3 regions of the Micromonospora sp. NBC_00389 genome follow, and region 2 is predicted to be linked to each of the others. Evidence: riboswitches for the same ligand, from Rfam matches in the RefSeq annotation. Region 2 holds a riboswitch; each other region holds the start of a gene.

The links. A riboswitch is a leader RNA that binds a small molecule or an ion and turns the genes downstream of it on or off. The one in region 2 is predicted to bind cyclic di-AMP.
Region 1: another riboswitch for cyclic di-AMP. It lies ahead of OG470_RS36025 (coiled-coil domain-containing protein); the one in region 2 lies ahead of OG470_RS28980 (LysM peptidoglycan-binding domain-containing protein).
Region 3: another riboswitch for cyclic di-AMP. It lies ahead of OG470_RS17590 (C39 family peptidase); the one in region 2 lies ahead of OG470_RS28980 (LysM peptidoglycan-binding domain-containing protein).

The regions. Positions count from the first base shown of each region.
Region 1 is NZ_CP107947.1:7,641,266-7,646,312, forward strand. It holds gene OG470_RS36015 (HelD family protein) at 1-1,100, shown strand, start outside; gene OG470_RS36020 (cation diffusion facilitator family transporter) at 1,207-2,124, shown strand; cyclic di-AMP (ydaO/yuaA leader) riboswitch at 2,268-2,399, shown strand; gene OG470_RS36025 (coiled-coil domain-containing protein) at 2,405-3,469, shown strand; gene OG470_RS36030 (hypothetical protein) at 3,588-4,163, shown strand; gene OG470_RS36035 (SRPBCC family protein) at 4,276-4,743, opposite strand; gene OG470_RS36040 (PfkB family carbohydrate kinase) at 4,917-5,047, shown strand, end outside.
Region 2 is NZ_CP107947.1:6,099,940-6,104,986, forward strand. It holds gene OG470_RS28965 (GNAT family N-acetyltransferase) at 1-28, shown strand, start outside; gene dinB (DNA polymerase IV) at 111-1,298, shown strand; gene OG470_RS28975 (hypothetical protein) at 1,408-1,761, shown strand; gene OG470_RS28980 (LysM peptidoglycan-binding domain-containing protein) at 1,846-2,517, opposite strand; cyclic di-AMP (ydaO/yuaA leader) riboswitch at 2,518-2,686, opposite strand; gene htpG (molecular chaperone HtpG) at 2,975-4,891, opposite strand.
Region 3 is NZ_CP107947.1:3,701,248-3,706,294, reverse strand. It holds gene OG470_RS17600 (alpha/beta fold hydrolase) at 1-617, opposite strand, end outside; gene OG470_RS17595 (hypothetical protein) at 766-1,809, shown strand; gene OG470_RS17590 (C39 family peptidase) at 1,880-2,725, opposite strand; cyclic di-AMP (ydaO/yuaA leader) riboswitch at 2,958-3,099, opposite strand; gene OG470_RS17585 (hypothetical protein) at 3,385-4,152, opposite strand; gene OG470_RS17580 (hypothetical protein) at 4,287-4,700, opposite strand; gene OG470_RS17575 (acyltransferase family protein) at 4,784-5,047, opposite strand, start outside.

The DNA.
Region 1 (5,047 bases), 1.5 Mb from region 2:
ACGAGGTACGCCGGGCCGGTTTCGACGGGGTCTTCGCCGCGCTCTGGGCGCAGGCCCGGCGGATGAACCTCCGACTGCCGGAGCAGCCGGCGTTCGAGGCGGAGATCGCCGAGCGGCCGGAGTTCCGGGAGTTCCTCAAGGCGTGGTGGCCGCGGCTGCACCCCCGGCACGTACTCGGCTGGCTGGCCCGGCCGGACCGGCTGCACCGGTACGCCGGCGGGATCCTCTCCACGGCGGAGATCCGGCTGCTCAGCGCCGCGTACCAGGGCCTGGACGACGCCGGGCTGACCATCGCCGACGTGGCGCTGCTGGACGAGTTGGACGCGTTGCTCGGCAAGCCGGCACAGCCGGCCCGGGCGCGGCGCGACCCGTTCCAGCTCGCTGGCGGGGTTCGCGAGCTGAGCACCTTCGCCGACCGGCAGCGGGCCGCCCGGGCGTCGGCCCGGGAGCGTCCGGCGGACTACCGGGAGTACGCGCACGTGGTGGTGGACGAGGCACAGGACGTCTCGCCGATGCAGTGGCGCATGATCGGCCGGCGCGGCCGGTTGGCCTCCTGGACCGTGGTGGGCGATCCGGCGCAGACCGCGTGGACCGGCGACCCGGAGGAGCTGGACCGGGCCCGTGACCACGCGTTGGGCCGGCGCAAGCGGCACGATTTCACGCTGACCACCAACTACCGCAACTCGTCGGAGATCTTCGCGGTGGCGGCGGCGGAGATCCGCCGGCTCTACCCCGACCTGCTGCTGCCGACAGCCGTCCGCTCCACCGGGGTCGATCCGGTCGAGCTGGTGGTGCCCCCCACCGCGCTGGAGACCGCGATCGTGGAGGCGGCCACCGGCCTGCTGGCCGAGGTCGAGGGCACGGTCGGGGTGATCACGCCGGTCCCCCGCCGCGACGAGGTCGCCGGTTGGCTCGGCGTGCTCGGCGCGCCGCGGCTGCAGGTGGTGACCAGCCTGGAGGCCAAGGGCATGGAGTACGACGGGGTGGTGCTGGTCGCCCCGAGCGAGATCCGGGCGGATCCGGGCGCGGGCGTGCGCACCCTCTACGTCGCGCTCTCCCGGGCCACTCAGCGGCTCACCACCATCGACCCGATCGGCTGACCTGCGGCGGTAGCCCTCACCGGGCGACCGCCGGCCTTACACTTGCATACATAGCGATGTGCGCATACATTTGACCAAATCCGGACCGACGGCGGAGGGTGGTTTCGTGGGCGCAGGTCATGACCACCACCATGCGTCGGTCGCCAACGCCGCGCACCAGCACCGGGGCCGACTCTGGACGGCGTTCGGGCTGCTCGCCGCCCTGATGGTGGTCGAAGCGGTGGCCGCCTTCCACACCGGCTCACTGGCCCTGCTCTCCGACGCCGGGCACATGTTCACCGACGTGCTCGGCATCGGGATGGCGCTCGCCGCGATCACCGCCACCCAGCGAACCACGGGCGACCCGCAGCGCACCTTCGGGCTCTACCGGCTCGAGGTGCTCGCCGCACTGGCCAACGCCGTCCTGCTCTCCGGCGTGGCGGTCTACGTGGTGATCGAGGCGATCGGCCGGTTCGGCGACCCGCACGAGGTGCTGGCCGGCCCGATGCTCGCGGTGGCCACGCTCGGCCTGCTCGCCAATCTGGCCGCCTTCGCCCTGCTCCGCTCGGGTGCCCGGGAGAGCATCAACCTCCAGGGCGCCTACCTGGAGGTGCTCGGCGACCTGCTCGGCTCGCTCGGCGTGATCGGCGCGGCGCTGCTCATCCAGGTCACGGACTGGTGGTGGGCCGACCCGCTCGTCGCGGTCGCCATCGGCGTGTTCATCCTGCCGCGCACCTGGCGGCTGGGGCGGGCCGCGGTCCGCATCCTGGTGCAGGCCGCCCCGGAACACCTCCAGGTGACCGCCGTGCACGACCGGCTGGCCGCGGTGCCCGGCGTGGTCGAGGTGCACGACCTGCACGTCTGGACGCTCACCTCGGGCATGGAGGTGGCCTCCGCACACCTGACGATGGCGCCCGACGCGGAGGTCGGCGCGGTGCTCACCGCGGCGCGTACCGCCCTGCACGAAGACTTCCGGATCGAGCACGCGACGTTGCAGATCGAGCCCGGCGCCGCCCCTGGGGCCTGCGGTTCGATCCGGTGGTAACGCCTTTTTCTGGAGCTTTCCTCAACTTCGCCCGAATTTACCGTGACGACGCACGCACCGTCCGTCACATCGGCTGCATCAGTCCCACCGGCCCCGGTAGGCTCGGTCCCGGCCTCCACCCAGCGGCGCCCTAACGGCGCCGGTGGCGGCCGCCGCCTAATCGCCCGAGCGGGCGAACCGGGGAACCATGTTCCTGGGGTGCATCCGCGTCAGCGGTAGGGATCTTCCGTCCCGAACCCGTCAGCTAACCCGGTCGGCGGCTGACGGAAGGACATGCGTAGTGGCACCAGCACGACCGCCCGCCGCCCGATTGGCGGCCCTGATCGTCGCGATGCTCGCCCTCGGCGTCGCACTCCCGGCCGGCGCCGCCTCGGCCGCTCCCCAGACCGCCCTGCGGGCCGCCGCGGCACCCGACGGCGACGAGGAGGGTGGCACCCCGGCGCTGCGGGCCCAACTGGAGGCGGCCAGCAAGGGCTACCTGGACGCGAAGCGCGCCCTGGACACCTCCGTCCAGCGGCAGCAGCAGCTCACCACCCAACTGAAGACCACCGAGACCGAGCTGACCGAACGCAGCGGCAAGGTCGGCGAGATCGCCGGGGTGGCCTACCGCACCGGCCGGCTCGGCACGATGTCGGCCTTGCTCAACAGCAACACCCCGGAGGGCTTCATGGACCGGGCCGCCGCGCTGGACGCGGTCGCCGCCAACGAGGACCGGGTGCTGCGCGAACTGCTCGCCACCAAGGACGAGGCCAACCGCACCCGGGTGGCCCTGGACGGCGAGATCCGCGAACAGCGCAAGCAGGTCACCGTGATGGCCAAGCGCAAGGACCAGGCCGAACGGGCCCTGAAAGTGGCCACCACCAAGCCCCAGACCACGGCCGACAGCGGCTCCAACCGGGGCACCTCCGCCGCCAACGCCCAGGCCGCGCCGCGCAACTCCGACGGCTCCTGGCCGTCCGAGTCGTGCAGCGTCAACGACCCCACCCCGGCCACCGGCTGCATCACCCCGCGCACCCTGCACGCGCTCAACCAGGCCAAGGCCGCCGGCTTCACCCGGTACGTGTCCTGCCACCGCTCCGGCGGCTCCGGTGAACACCCGAAGGGCCGGGCCTGCGACTTCGCCGCGCAGACGAACGGCTTCGGCGGGGACGCCACCGGCGGCGACAAGACGTACGGCAACAACCTGGCCGCCTACTTCATCCGCAACGCCGACCGGCTCGCCGTGCTGTACGTGATCTGGTACCGGCAGATCTGGCTGCCCAGCAGCGGGTGGAAGTCGTACAGCGGGGCGGGTGGCGACCCGTCCAGCGACCACACCAACCACGTACACCTGTCGGTGTACTGACCCGACCCGGCCGGCGCCCCGCTGAGCGGGGCGCCGGCCGGAGTACGTCAGCGGGCGTACCCCGGATGTCGCCGGCGGTCGGACGACCCCGGCCGGGTCCGGCGGCAGCATCGCTCGTATGCGTCGACTACCGCCCACCGCCCGCAAGGCGCTGCTCACCCTGCACCTGGTCACGTCGCTCGGCTGGCTCGGCACCGACCTGGTGCTGCTCACCCTCGGCGTCGCGGCGCTGCGCGGTGCCGACCCGGCCGTCGTCTACCCGGCCGCCGCGTTGGTCGGCACCGTGCTGTTCGCTCCGCTGAGCGTGCTGGTCTGGCTGGTCGGCGTGGCCAGCGCAGTGCTCACCCCGTGGGGCCTGCTGCGCTACCGCTGGGTCCTGACCAAGCTGGTGATCACCACGGTGATGGTCGGCCTGGTGCTGTTCCTGCTCACCCCGAACCTGCGGCACGCCGGTGCGCTGGGCGTCGCCCTGCCCGCCCGGGATCGCGCCGACCTGGTGATCGCACCCGCGGTGTCGACCAGCCTGATGATCATTGCGACGGTGCTCTCCACGTACAAGCCGTGGGGGCGACGACCGGTCGCGCGGCCCACCGCCGCCGGCCGGACCGGCCGTGATCGGCAGGGCGCCGGGCCCGGCGCACGGCCCACCATCGAAGGCCGGGCCGCCCATGATCGCGCTACAACCAGGATGTAGTGGCCTCCAAGCCGAAGCAGGCCACTACATCCAGGATCGAGCGCGATCATGGCGCGGGCGCGGGCGCGGGGCGCGGCGCGGGGCGCGGTGTGAGCGGGGGCGCGGGGTGGGGTCAGGTGGGGGGTGGGGGGTCGTCGGGGCGGTCCAGGGCCGCGCCGAGGCGGGTGGCCAGGGCCAGGTGGGCCGCGCGGGCCTGGCGGAACGCGTACCGAAACAACCGAGCTGGTGCGGTCAGGGTGATCTCGACATCGATCCGGACCAGGCCGTCCGGCTCGGCACGCAGCCGGGTGTGGTTGTGCACCGTGGTGGCCGGCCACTGGCGGGCCACCGTGACGATCTCGTCGTCCTCGCTGATCAGCACGTCCGCCTGGTAGGTGGTGCGAAAGTGCAGCGGGCCGGCCACCAGCCGGTCGCTGATCGCGTAGCTGGCCCGGGCACCGGGCCGTGGCGGCAGCCTGCGGACCCGGACGATCAGCGGGTGCAGCTCGCCCTGCCGGGTCAGGTCGCTGAGCAACGCCGCCGCGTCAGAGGTTGAGGAGCGGGCCTGAACGGTGTAGCTGAAGGTATCGCTCCTGAGCACACCGTCTCCTGCCGTCGATGGTCGCCCGATCGTCCCGTACCCCGGTCGGGCTGGCAACGCCCGGAGGGACACCGGCCGATGCGATGCCGTTCGGGGCTTCCGTCGCACTAGGGTCGGTTAGCGAGTAATCACCGGCCGTGACGAGGGGCGGAAATCATGAACGGCTACGACCGGTGAGCGGACACGTGATGGTCTTCGCGCCCACACCGCAGCTGACGGTGACCGTCGACCAGCCGAGCGACCATCCCGAGCTGCACCTGCACCCCGGCGGGCAGGGCGTCTGGCAGGCCCGCATGGTGATGTC
Region 2 (5,047 bases):
GTCACGCGACGCGACGCCGGAGCGTTAGGGCACCGCGACACCGCCTGGCCGCGCCGTCGCGTTCGCCCAGCTCACTGTGGTGATCATCCGCGCCATGCGAACATATGTACGTGTCGTCCGGGGCCAGCATCCTGCACGCCGACCTGGACGCCTTCTACGCGTCGGTCGAGCAGCGCGACGACCCGCGCCTGCGGGGGCGGCCGGTGATCGTCGGTGGCGGCGTGGTGCTCGCCGCCAGCTACGAGGCGAAGGCGCGAGGCGTACGCAGCGCGATGGGCGGCCAGCAGGCGCGCCGGCTGTGCCCGGACGCGATCGTGGTGCCGCCCCGGATGTCGGCGTACACGGCGGCCAGCCGGGCCGTGTTCGAGATCTTCCGAGAGACCACCCCACTGGTCGAGGGGCTCTCCATCGACGAGGCGTTCCTGGACGTCGGCGGCCTGCGCCGGCTGGCCGGGCCGCCGGCCGACATCGCCGAGCGGCTGCGCCGGGAGGTCCGCGAGCGGATCCACCTGCCGATCACGGTGGGCGTGGCCCGGACGAAGTTCCTGGCGAAGGTGGCCAGCGGGGTGGCGAAGCCGGACGGGCTGCTGGTCGTCGCGCCCGACGCCGAGCTGGCGTTCCTGCACCCGCTGCCGGTGGAACGGCTCTGGGGCGTCGGCCCGATCACCGCCGCGAAGCTGCGGGAACGACGGATCCGTACCGTCGGGGAGGTGGCCCGGCTCGGCGAGGCGGCGCTGGTGTCACTGCTCGGCGCCGGTGCCGGTCGACACCTGCACGCCCTCGCGCACAACCGCGACCCCCGGGCGGTCCAGGTCGGCCGTCGGCGCGGCTCGATGGGCGCGCAGCACGCGCTGAGCCGTACGCCGCACGCGCCGGCAGAGCTGGACGCCATCCTGGCCGGCCTGGTCGACCGGGTCACCCGGCGAATGCGGGCGGCCGGACGGTCCGGGCGCACGGTGGTGCTGCGGCTGCGCTTCGGCGACTACACGCGGGCCACCCGTTCGCACACCGTAGGCAAGGCGACGGCGGACACCACCCCGCTGCTCGCCGCCGCGCGGGCGCTGCTGCGAGCCGCACTGCCCGAGATCGACCGGCGGGGCGTCACACTGATCGGCGTCTCGGTGGGCAACCTGGACGACAACCCGGTCCAGCCCGAGCTGCCGTTCCACCGCGACCCGGGGGCGGAGTTGGACGCTGCGGTGGACGCTGTCCGCGACCGGTTCGGGTCGACGGCGCTGACCCGAGCGGTGCTGCTCGGCCGGGAGCCGGGCGTCGAGATGCCCCTGCTGCCGGACTGACCGAAGGGCGGTCGGCCTGCGATCAGAGACACATCGCAGCAGGTCGGCGGTTTAGCGGCCGGCTGATGGGGTGACTCTTGAGAGGAACAGCCTGACAGGGGGGACCACCATGCCCGACGACACCAGCAACCGTCCGAGCCGCCACGAGCAGCGTCCCGGCGACGTGACCGACCCGCTGCTCTGGCAGCTCGCGGTCGACGTGCTCAGCGCACACGAGCCGGACGAGGACGGCGCCTGCGGCAACCTGCTCTGCGCCGGCCAGCCGTGGCCGTGCGCCGCTCGCAGGAACGCTGAACAGTCGCTCCAGCTGTCCCGTGGTGCGACAGACGCACCGGCCACAGCCTCTGCCGAGCGGGGCGAGGATGGCACCGCAGACGCTGACTGGTCGGCGACGGACGCTCCGGCCCCGCGCCGCGCCTGGTCGGCCGGCTCGCGTCCAGGGGCGTCCGCCTCGGCCGCCTGACGACCACCTGCCGGGGCGCCCCTCCTCGACACACGCCTGCGGGCGCTCAACCGAACTCCGGTCGAGCGCCCGCAGGCTCGTGCGTCAGAGGCTGAGCCGTTGACCCGGGAAGATCAGACCCGCGTCGGCGCCGATCAGCTGTCGGTTGCCCTCGTACAGGGCCTGCCAGCCGCCGGCCACCCGGTGGGTCTGGGCGATCTCCGACAGCGTGTCGCCCGGCTTGACCAGGTACGTCTCGCCGCCCGTCGTCGGCGCGGTGCGCTGGTGGTTGCGGGTCGCCGGCTGCTCGCCGCGCGACGACCGCTCCTGCGGCTTGGTGGTCTTCGTCGACGACTTGCCGGTGGACTTCGTCGACGACTTCCCGGTCGACTTCGTGGCGGAGCCGCCCGACGAGCCGCCCTTCTTGCCGCAGGTCGGCCAGGCACCGATGCCCTGCCCGTCGAGCACCTTCTCGGCGACGGCGATCTGCTCACCACGGCTGGCCAGGTCGGCGCGGGCGGCGTACTTCTTGCCGCCGTAACCGGCCCAGGTGCTCTGCGAGAACTGCAACCCGCCGTAGTAGCCGTTGCCGGTGTTGATGTGCCAGTTGCCGCTGGACTCGCACTGGGCGATCGCGTCCCAGTTGACCGCGGCCTGGGCCGGGGCTGCCGGCCCGAAGAGGGCGACGGCCCCGGTGACCGCGCCGACGGCCAGCGTGCCGACGGCGACGCGGCGGGTGGTGACCCGTCGGTGACGGGGCGTGTATTCAGATGTCATGTGAGCTTCCTCCACGCCGACGAGGTGAGCTGTCGGGTTCGGGCCGAGGAGCCCGGCCGCGCGGTGGCGGCTTCACCCCGAGGTGACGTGCACCGAGGAACCTGGGTCCCCCGCTCCTGCCTGGATGACTGGCCGGCCGACCGGCGGCAGGATTTGGCGTACCGGTGGCGGTGTCCGCATCGGCGAACCTGACCGACGTTAGGCACCGTCGGTGACGATCGCCCACCCCCTGTGAACTTCTTCACCGGGGCACGCGGGGCGGTCCACGCAGCGGTTGCGGGCGACCGGAGACTGTGCAGTGACCATCATGGACCGTTTCCGACCAGGTCGTTGTCTCAGGCGACGTGGCGGAGCGCGGGAGTGTTCGCCCGCTGGGAGCGCGGGTAGCGGGCCACCGTGCGGCCCGGCCGGCGGAGCCCGTTGATCGGGCGGCCCGCCGGCCGGACGGGTCAACCGGTCAGAGGGTGCGGGCCAGCCGGTCGGCGAGCGCCCGGGTGAACCGGGCCGGGTCGGCCAGCTCGCCGCCCTCGGCGAGCACCGCCAGGCCGTACAGCAACTCGGCGGTCTCGGTGAGAGCAGCGGAGTCGCCGCCCTGCTCGTGCGCCTTGCGCAGCCCAGCGACCAGGGCGTGACCGGGATTGATCTCCAAGATCCGCTTCGTGGACGGGATCTCGTGTCCCATGGCCCGGTACATCTTCTCCAGGGTCGGGGTGAGATCGTGCGCGTCGCCGACGACGCAGGCCGGTGAGGTGGTCAGCCGGGACGACAGGCGGACCTCCCGGACGCTCTCGGCCAGCGTGGTGCCCAGCCAGTCGAGCAGTGCGGCGAACTCCTGTCGCTGCTGCTCACGCTCGGCCTCGGCCTGCTGCTTCTCCTCGTCGGTGTCCAGGTCGACCTCGCCCTTGGCGATCGAGCGCAGCGGGCGGCCGTCGTACTCGCCGACCCGCTCGACCCACACCTCGTCGACCTGGTCGGTGAGCAGCAGCACCTCGTGGCCCTTGGCCCGGAACGCCTCCAGGTGCGGGGAGTTCTCGATGGTGGCCCGGGAGTCGCCGGTGGCGTACCAGATGTCGTTCTGGCCGTCCTTCATCCGTGCGACGTAGCCGGCCAGGTCGGTGGGCTCGGCCGGGTCGTGAGTGGAGGCCACCGACAGGATCTCCAGCAGGGTGTCGCGGTTGTCGGTGTCGTCGATCAGCCCTTCCTTGACCACCGCGCCGAACTCGGTCCAGAAGGTGCGGTAGCGCTCGGGGTGGTTGACCTTGAGGTCCCGGACGGTGGCGAGGACCTTGCGGACCAGCCGGCGGCGGACGATCTGGATCTGCCGGTCCTGCTGGAGGATCTCCCGGGAGATGTTCAGCGACAGGTCGTGCGCGTCGACCACACCCTTGACGAAGCGCAGGTAGGTGGGGACCAGCGCCTCGCAGTCGTCCATGATGAACACGCGCTTGACGTAGAGCTGGACACCGCGGCGGCCCTGCGGGGCGAACAGGTCCAGCGGGGCGTGGCTGGGCAGGAACAGCAGCGCCTCGTACTCGAAGGTGCCCTCGCCCTTCATGTGCACGACCTCGAGCGGGTCGGCCCAGTCGTGGCTGACGTGCTTGTAGAACTCGTGGTACTCGGCAGCGTCGACCTCGTCGCGGGACCGCGCCCAGAGCGCCTTCATCGAGTTGAGGGTCTGCACCTCGCTGGTGGCGTCCGCGCCGTCGGCGCCGGGCCGCTCGACACTCATCCGGATCGGCCACGCGATGAAGTCGGAGTACCGCTTCACGATCTCCCGGATGGTCCACTCGGCGGTGTAGTCGTGCAGGTTGTCCTCGGTGTCGGCCGGCTTGAGGTGCAGCGTCACCGTGGTGCCCTGCGGCGCCTCGTCGACCGTCTCGATCGAGTACGTGCCCTCGCCGGCGGACTCCCACCGGGTGCCGCCGGTCTCGCCGGCCTTGCGGGTCAGCAGGGTGACCCTGTCGGCGACCATGAACGCGGCGTAGAAGCCGACGCCGAACTGGCCGATCAGGTCCTGCGAGGCGCGGGCGTCGGCGGACTCGCGCAGCTGGCGCAGCAGCTCGGCGGTGCCGGACTTGGCGATCGTGCCGATCAGCCCGACCACCTCGTCGCGGGTCATCCCGATGCCGTTGTCGCGCACCGTCAGGGTGCGGGCGTCCCGGTCGACCTCGATTGCCACGTGCAGGTCGTCGGTGTCGGCGGTGAGGTCCTTGTCGACCATCGTCGTCAGCCGCAGCTTGTCCAGCGCGTCGGACGCGTTCGAGATGAGTTCCCGCAGGAAGACGTCCTTGTTCGAATAGATCGAGTGGACCACCAGTTGGAGGAGCTGACGCGCCTCGGCCTGGAACTCCAACGTCTCGGCCTGGTTGCTCACACCGTCTCCCCTTTTCGGCTCATGCGGAGGTTCGCGGAAAGGATACGAGCCGTCACCGGCGGGGCCGTGCCCGCGTCCGGGTCGTATTCCCGATCCGGGCCGCGCCGGCCCGTGACATAGCTGACTTTGCTTAACCGAAGTCAGCTAGATACCGTC
Region 3 (5,047 bases), 2.4 Mb from region 2:
TGCTCGCCGCGGGCCAGCACCACCGGCACGTCGGTCGCGGCCAGCAGAGCGGCGAGGTGGGGCTCGCCGACGGCGAACGCGGTCGAGTCCATCGCCAGCCGCCACCGGCCGTCGACCTGGCGCAGCCCGGCGTCCACCACCGGATCATCCGACGGGATCAGGCCGGCGAGCCCCGAGACCCGCAGGTAGCGGCGGGCCGCCTCGGTGCGGCTGGCGAACCAGCTCACCGGGCGGGCGGCGAGTTCGGCGGAGCGGCTCAGCTCGTCGGGTGACCAGACCGCCTTGATGCCCAGCCCGACCACCGCGTCCACCGGCATCCCGGCGGCGCGGGCGGCCAGCGCGAGGCCCACCACCCCGCCCAGCGAGTGCCCGAGCACGACGATCCGGTCGTCGGCGGATAGGCCGTGGGCGATACGCTCGGCGAACCCCTCGAAGGAGTACGACGGCAGCGGGGCCGACCAACCGTGACCGGCCAGGTCCGGTGCCAGCCACCGCCCGGGCCAGTGCTGCTCCAGCAGTGGGGCCCAGGGCAGCCAGACGTCTCCGGTCGCCCCCATCCCGTGCAGCAGCAACAGGATCGGCCCGCGGCCTGTCCGGCCACCTGATTCATCCACCACGGCCGCAGTCTTCCACGGTTCGCCCCCGGGTACGAGAGTCGTCACCGCCGATGCGCGCGGGGACCGCGACCAGGGAAGATCCACTGTAGAGTTCGGCGCCTGGACGGGCCCAGCCACCCGTCGAGCCCACCGTGGAGAGGAGCCGACCGTGCGCAGGAGGCATCGATCAACACTGGTGGCGGCCCTGGCGGCCGTCGCGCTCGCCACCGCGCCCAGCGCTCCCGCGCTCGGCACATCGTCAACCAGCCCCACGCAGGGCGCCACCGCGGTCGCGGCGGCCGACCGGGTCCTGCGGGTCTACAACAACAACATCGAGAACCTGGTGGTGAACAACTCCGACGGGACGTGCACCCGGATCTCCGGGCCGGACCACCTGACCTCGATCCTGGTCGACGACGCCGGCCGCACCGGCACCAGTGGCGTGGTGGCACCCGACATCCTGATCGTGCAGCAGGTGCGCGGCACCGGCCAGGCCGAGGCGTACGCCGACCAACTGTCGGCCAAGTTCGGCCACCCGGCGGGCACCTACGGTGCGATCGTGGCGTGGAGTGACCCGGAGCCGTGGGGCAGCACGCACAAGTGCAGTTCGCAGTCGCTCGGCGACCTCAAAAAGAAGCAGACCAACGGGATCATCTGGAACACCCGGACGCTCAGCCTCGCCGCCGGTGACATCTCGAAGTACTGGAGCGCGGGCTGGCTCAAGCCCGGCACGGCCTACGCCAACGGCGCCGGGTGCACCCTGTACAAGCCGCCGAACAGCGACCCGGACAGCACCGACTACTACAAGTGGAAGCGGACCAGCGCCATCGCGGCCCGGTTCACCATCAAGGCCACCGGCACCAGCGTGTTCGCCGCGACGATGCACCTACCGCAGGAGAACCGGCAGAACGCGTGCGCTGGCGACGGCGACCGGGGCATCGCCAACAGCGGCATCCACCTCGGTGCCGACGCGACCAGCCTGCTGAACGCCTCCACGATCCGCATCGTGGGCATCGACGCGAACCGCACTGGCATCGCGCCCGGCACGCTGGGCGGGTACGGCATGACCGGCTACGGGTCGAAGGCCACCAGCGGCTCCAGCAAGATCGACTATCTCTTCGTGAAGGGCAGCGTGCAGCCGTCCGGCATCGACCACACGGTCAGCGGGACGAAGTCGAACCACCTCGCGCTGTACGGCTTCATCAGCTACTGATCGCACGGACAGAGACGCCGCGGGCGCCGGCCCCTTGTGGGGGACGGCGCCCGCGGCGGCTACGCCCGGGTCAGGCGGAGTAGCCCCGAGTGGCGATCCAGTTGGCCAGGTTGATCGTGGTGATCCAGTACGACGGGTCGGCCGCGTTGGCCGAGTCGGCGATCCGCACGGTCCGGCCGTTGTCCTTGTAACCCACCACGGCGATGTAGTGGCCGCCGCCGTAGGAGTGCCAGCCGCCATCGGTGTCGGTGGCGTCGCCGGCGACGTTGGCCACCACGCCGCGGCCGTCGGTGATCGCCTTGACCACGTCGGCCTGGAGCTGGTCCATCTGGGCCGGGCTGGGCGTGCCGGCGAACATTCGGGTCCGGTACGGGGAGCCCTTCACCTCGGCGTTGAGCACCCGAGTGGTGTCCAGGGCCGAGTTGGTGCCCATCTCGGTGGTGCCCAGCTCGGCGCCCAGCTCACCCTGGGTGCGGTCGATGCCGGCGGCGCTGAGGGCGTTGCGGGTGGCAGCCGGGCCACAGTTGTAGTACGTGTTCTGCACCTGGTAGTCGTAGTCGAGCACCTTGGTCGCGGGCGGCTTCGGCTTACTGGTCAGGTCCGGGTTGCTGCTGGCCTTGGCGGCGGGCGACGCGGCCTTGGTGGCCGGCGCGGGGGCAGCGGTGGTCGGCGCGGTGCTGGCCGAGGGGGACGCGGCACGCGCCTCGCCACGGGAGGCAACGGAGTCGCTGCGCATCTCGGCGACCGTGGTCGCGGTGTGCTGGCTGGCCGGGGCGTCGTCGGCGCCGGCGAACAGAGCACCGGTGGTGGTCGCGATCACGAGGGCCGCAGCGGAGGCGGTGACGATCTGGTACGGACGCTCGGTGGTGAGGCGGCGGAGCTGACGCTTCAGGGTGTGCTTCACGGGGTCCTCCACGGATCAGGGGGAGAGCGGCACACCGGGGCCGGACCGATATCCGGGCAGGCGCCAGCGCGCGGACCGTGGTCCGCGGATGATGAACCGCTCAGGGGAATGCCCGGCGCGGCCGGGCGGAAGAGGCGGTGACCCGGGGGTCAGCTCACCGTCACTGGACGGATGAGCGGGGGTACCGCGGCGCCGTGGAGGCGGGGGAACAATCGAGGGGTCGAGAGTTGCTGCACGACGATGGAACTCCTTCCGACACCGCCTACCGGGTTAGCTGACGGATTCGGGCGGGAAGATCGCCCTACCGCGGGCCGTGGCTCGCGGATTCACCCCGGACTTACTGGTGGGTCCCCGGTTCGTTGATCACGATTAAGCGGGTCAGCGCGGCGTCGCCTCTTGCGATCGGTTACCGCACCGGACGGGACGACACTACTGGCCGCTCCGCACCCTGCCAAGTCAGGTTCACCTGCGTAAACCTGAACTGTCGCAGCAATTTCTGCGCGTATTGCCGCTGACGCGACTCGATGGGACAACCGGTTACGGCGGCGCCTGCGGGCGACAACCGGACAGGCCGTCGGCAATGGCCTCGAATTCGTGGGAACAATGCTGCCGATCGAGCCGTCCGCCCGATTTCGAGTGAGTGTGACCGGGCTCACGGCCTAATTGACGACTCAGCCAACCCGGGCCGGCCGCCAGCGCGTCGCGGCCGCCGGACGGAGCACTGCGGTCATCGTCCGACGCGCCGGCAGCGGGTTCGGACGCAGCCGGGCCGCCGCCGCGTAAGCCTCCTCGGTGAGGGCCCGGGCCGAGGAGGCCGCAAGCTCCGCGTCTCGCCAGGCCGACCGTTCCCGCCCGGCGGCGGCCCGGTAGTCGGCGAGCCTCGCGTCCCGGACCGCCCGGTTGAGCAGCACCTCCTGCTCAACCGGGTGCCGGCGGGGGTCCCAGCCGTGCCGCTGCCCGAACACGTCAGCGAGCTGCCGCATGGACAGGTCGCCGCGCCAGTACGCCGCCATCGCCGCGCGATGCAGATAGCGCTCCCGGGCGGCGTACTCGGCGGGGGTACGCGGGGTACGAGGGGTGGGCAGTGCCGCGGCGCCGGCGAACCGACGGGCGGCGGTGTCCGCCTCGTCGTACCCGGCCCACGCACGTTCCACCTGCTCCTGAGCGGCCAGCCAGTCCGCGCGTCGGCGGCGGGCGGTCTGCGCCGCGCCGGCCGCCGCGACGGCCACCTCCTCGGCGTACCGGCGCAGGTCGGCGGCCTCGGCTGCGGCCACCTCCCGGGCGGTGGGCGCCGGAGTCGGGTCGACCGCCGGCCGGTCCCGCTCCGGGCGGGCGACCAGCACGGCGAGCACGGTCAGCACCAGCAGGAACAGGGCCGACCAGATGGCGACGGCCTGCGGCACCTCGGTCAGGAACTGGTAGAAGACGACGGTCTCCATGGTGGGCACCTCGGGGAGAGAGCGATGCGATGGGGATCCGCACGGGCCACCCAGGCTGCGGCGGGGCCACGGGTCCGGCGGGTGTGAAGCTGATGAGTCGACAGGCGCGGCGGCGGGACGCTCGTCCCGGTGGCTCAGCGCCCGGGTGGGGCCCGGGGCGCGCGGCTGGCCGGGCCATCCGCGCGAGGTAGCCGGTCGGCGCCGGCCGCGAGCACCGGGGCCGCGTCGGCGGGGACAGCGGCCTCGCCACCGAGGGGCGCTGCCTGCCCGTCGCTCGACCGCGTCGGGCTGGGCTGCTCAGCAGCCTCCTCGGCGGCGATCGGCGGCATGTGCACGGTGCCATCCATCGGGGCGGGCCGGCCCGACGGCGCGACCGACCCGGGGCTGAACGCCGACAGCCCGGATGCCGGCGCCGACAGCCCGGAGGCCGAGGCGGGCGACGTGCCGGCGCCGAGCGCGAGGGCGGCGACAACGGCGAGGCTGGTCAGCACACGTGTCGCCCAGCGCGCCACCCACCACAGCGGACAGGTGAGCGCGACCGAAAGCACGTCCCCACGCTACCGTCGTGGCCGACCAGGCGCATCGACGACGGGCGTGTCGGCCCGCGCCGCGCCGACCAGAGTGGACGCTGTCAGCGCGAGTCGGCGTAGGTCGATCGCTCGCCAGCTTTACTCGCCCCGCCGGCCTCGGTGCGGGCTTCAGCGTCGCGGGCTTCAGCGGCTTTGGCTTCAGCGGCTTTGGCTTCAGCGTCGCGGGCTTCGGTGCCGCCTGCTCGCTGTCGAGGAATGACCGCCGGGCGGGCCGAACGGCGCGGAGTGAGCCTGCGCATCATCGGGGTCTCGACGAAACGATGCAGTAGCCCGGCGAGGATCAGGTTCACCAGCAGGAAGCCGAG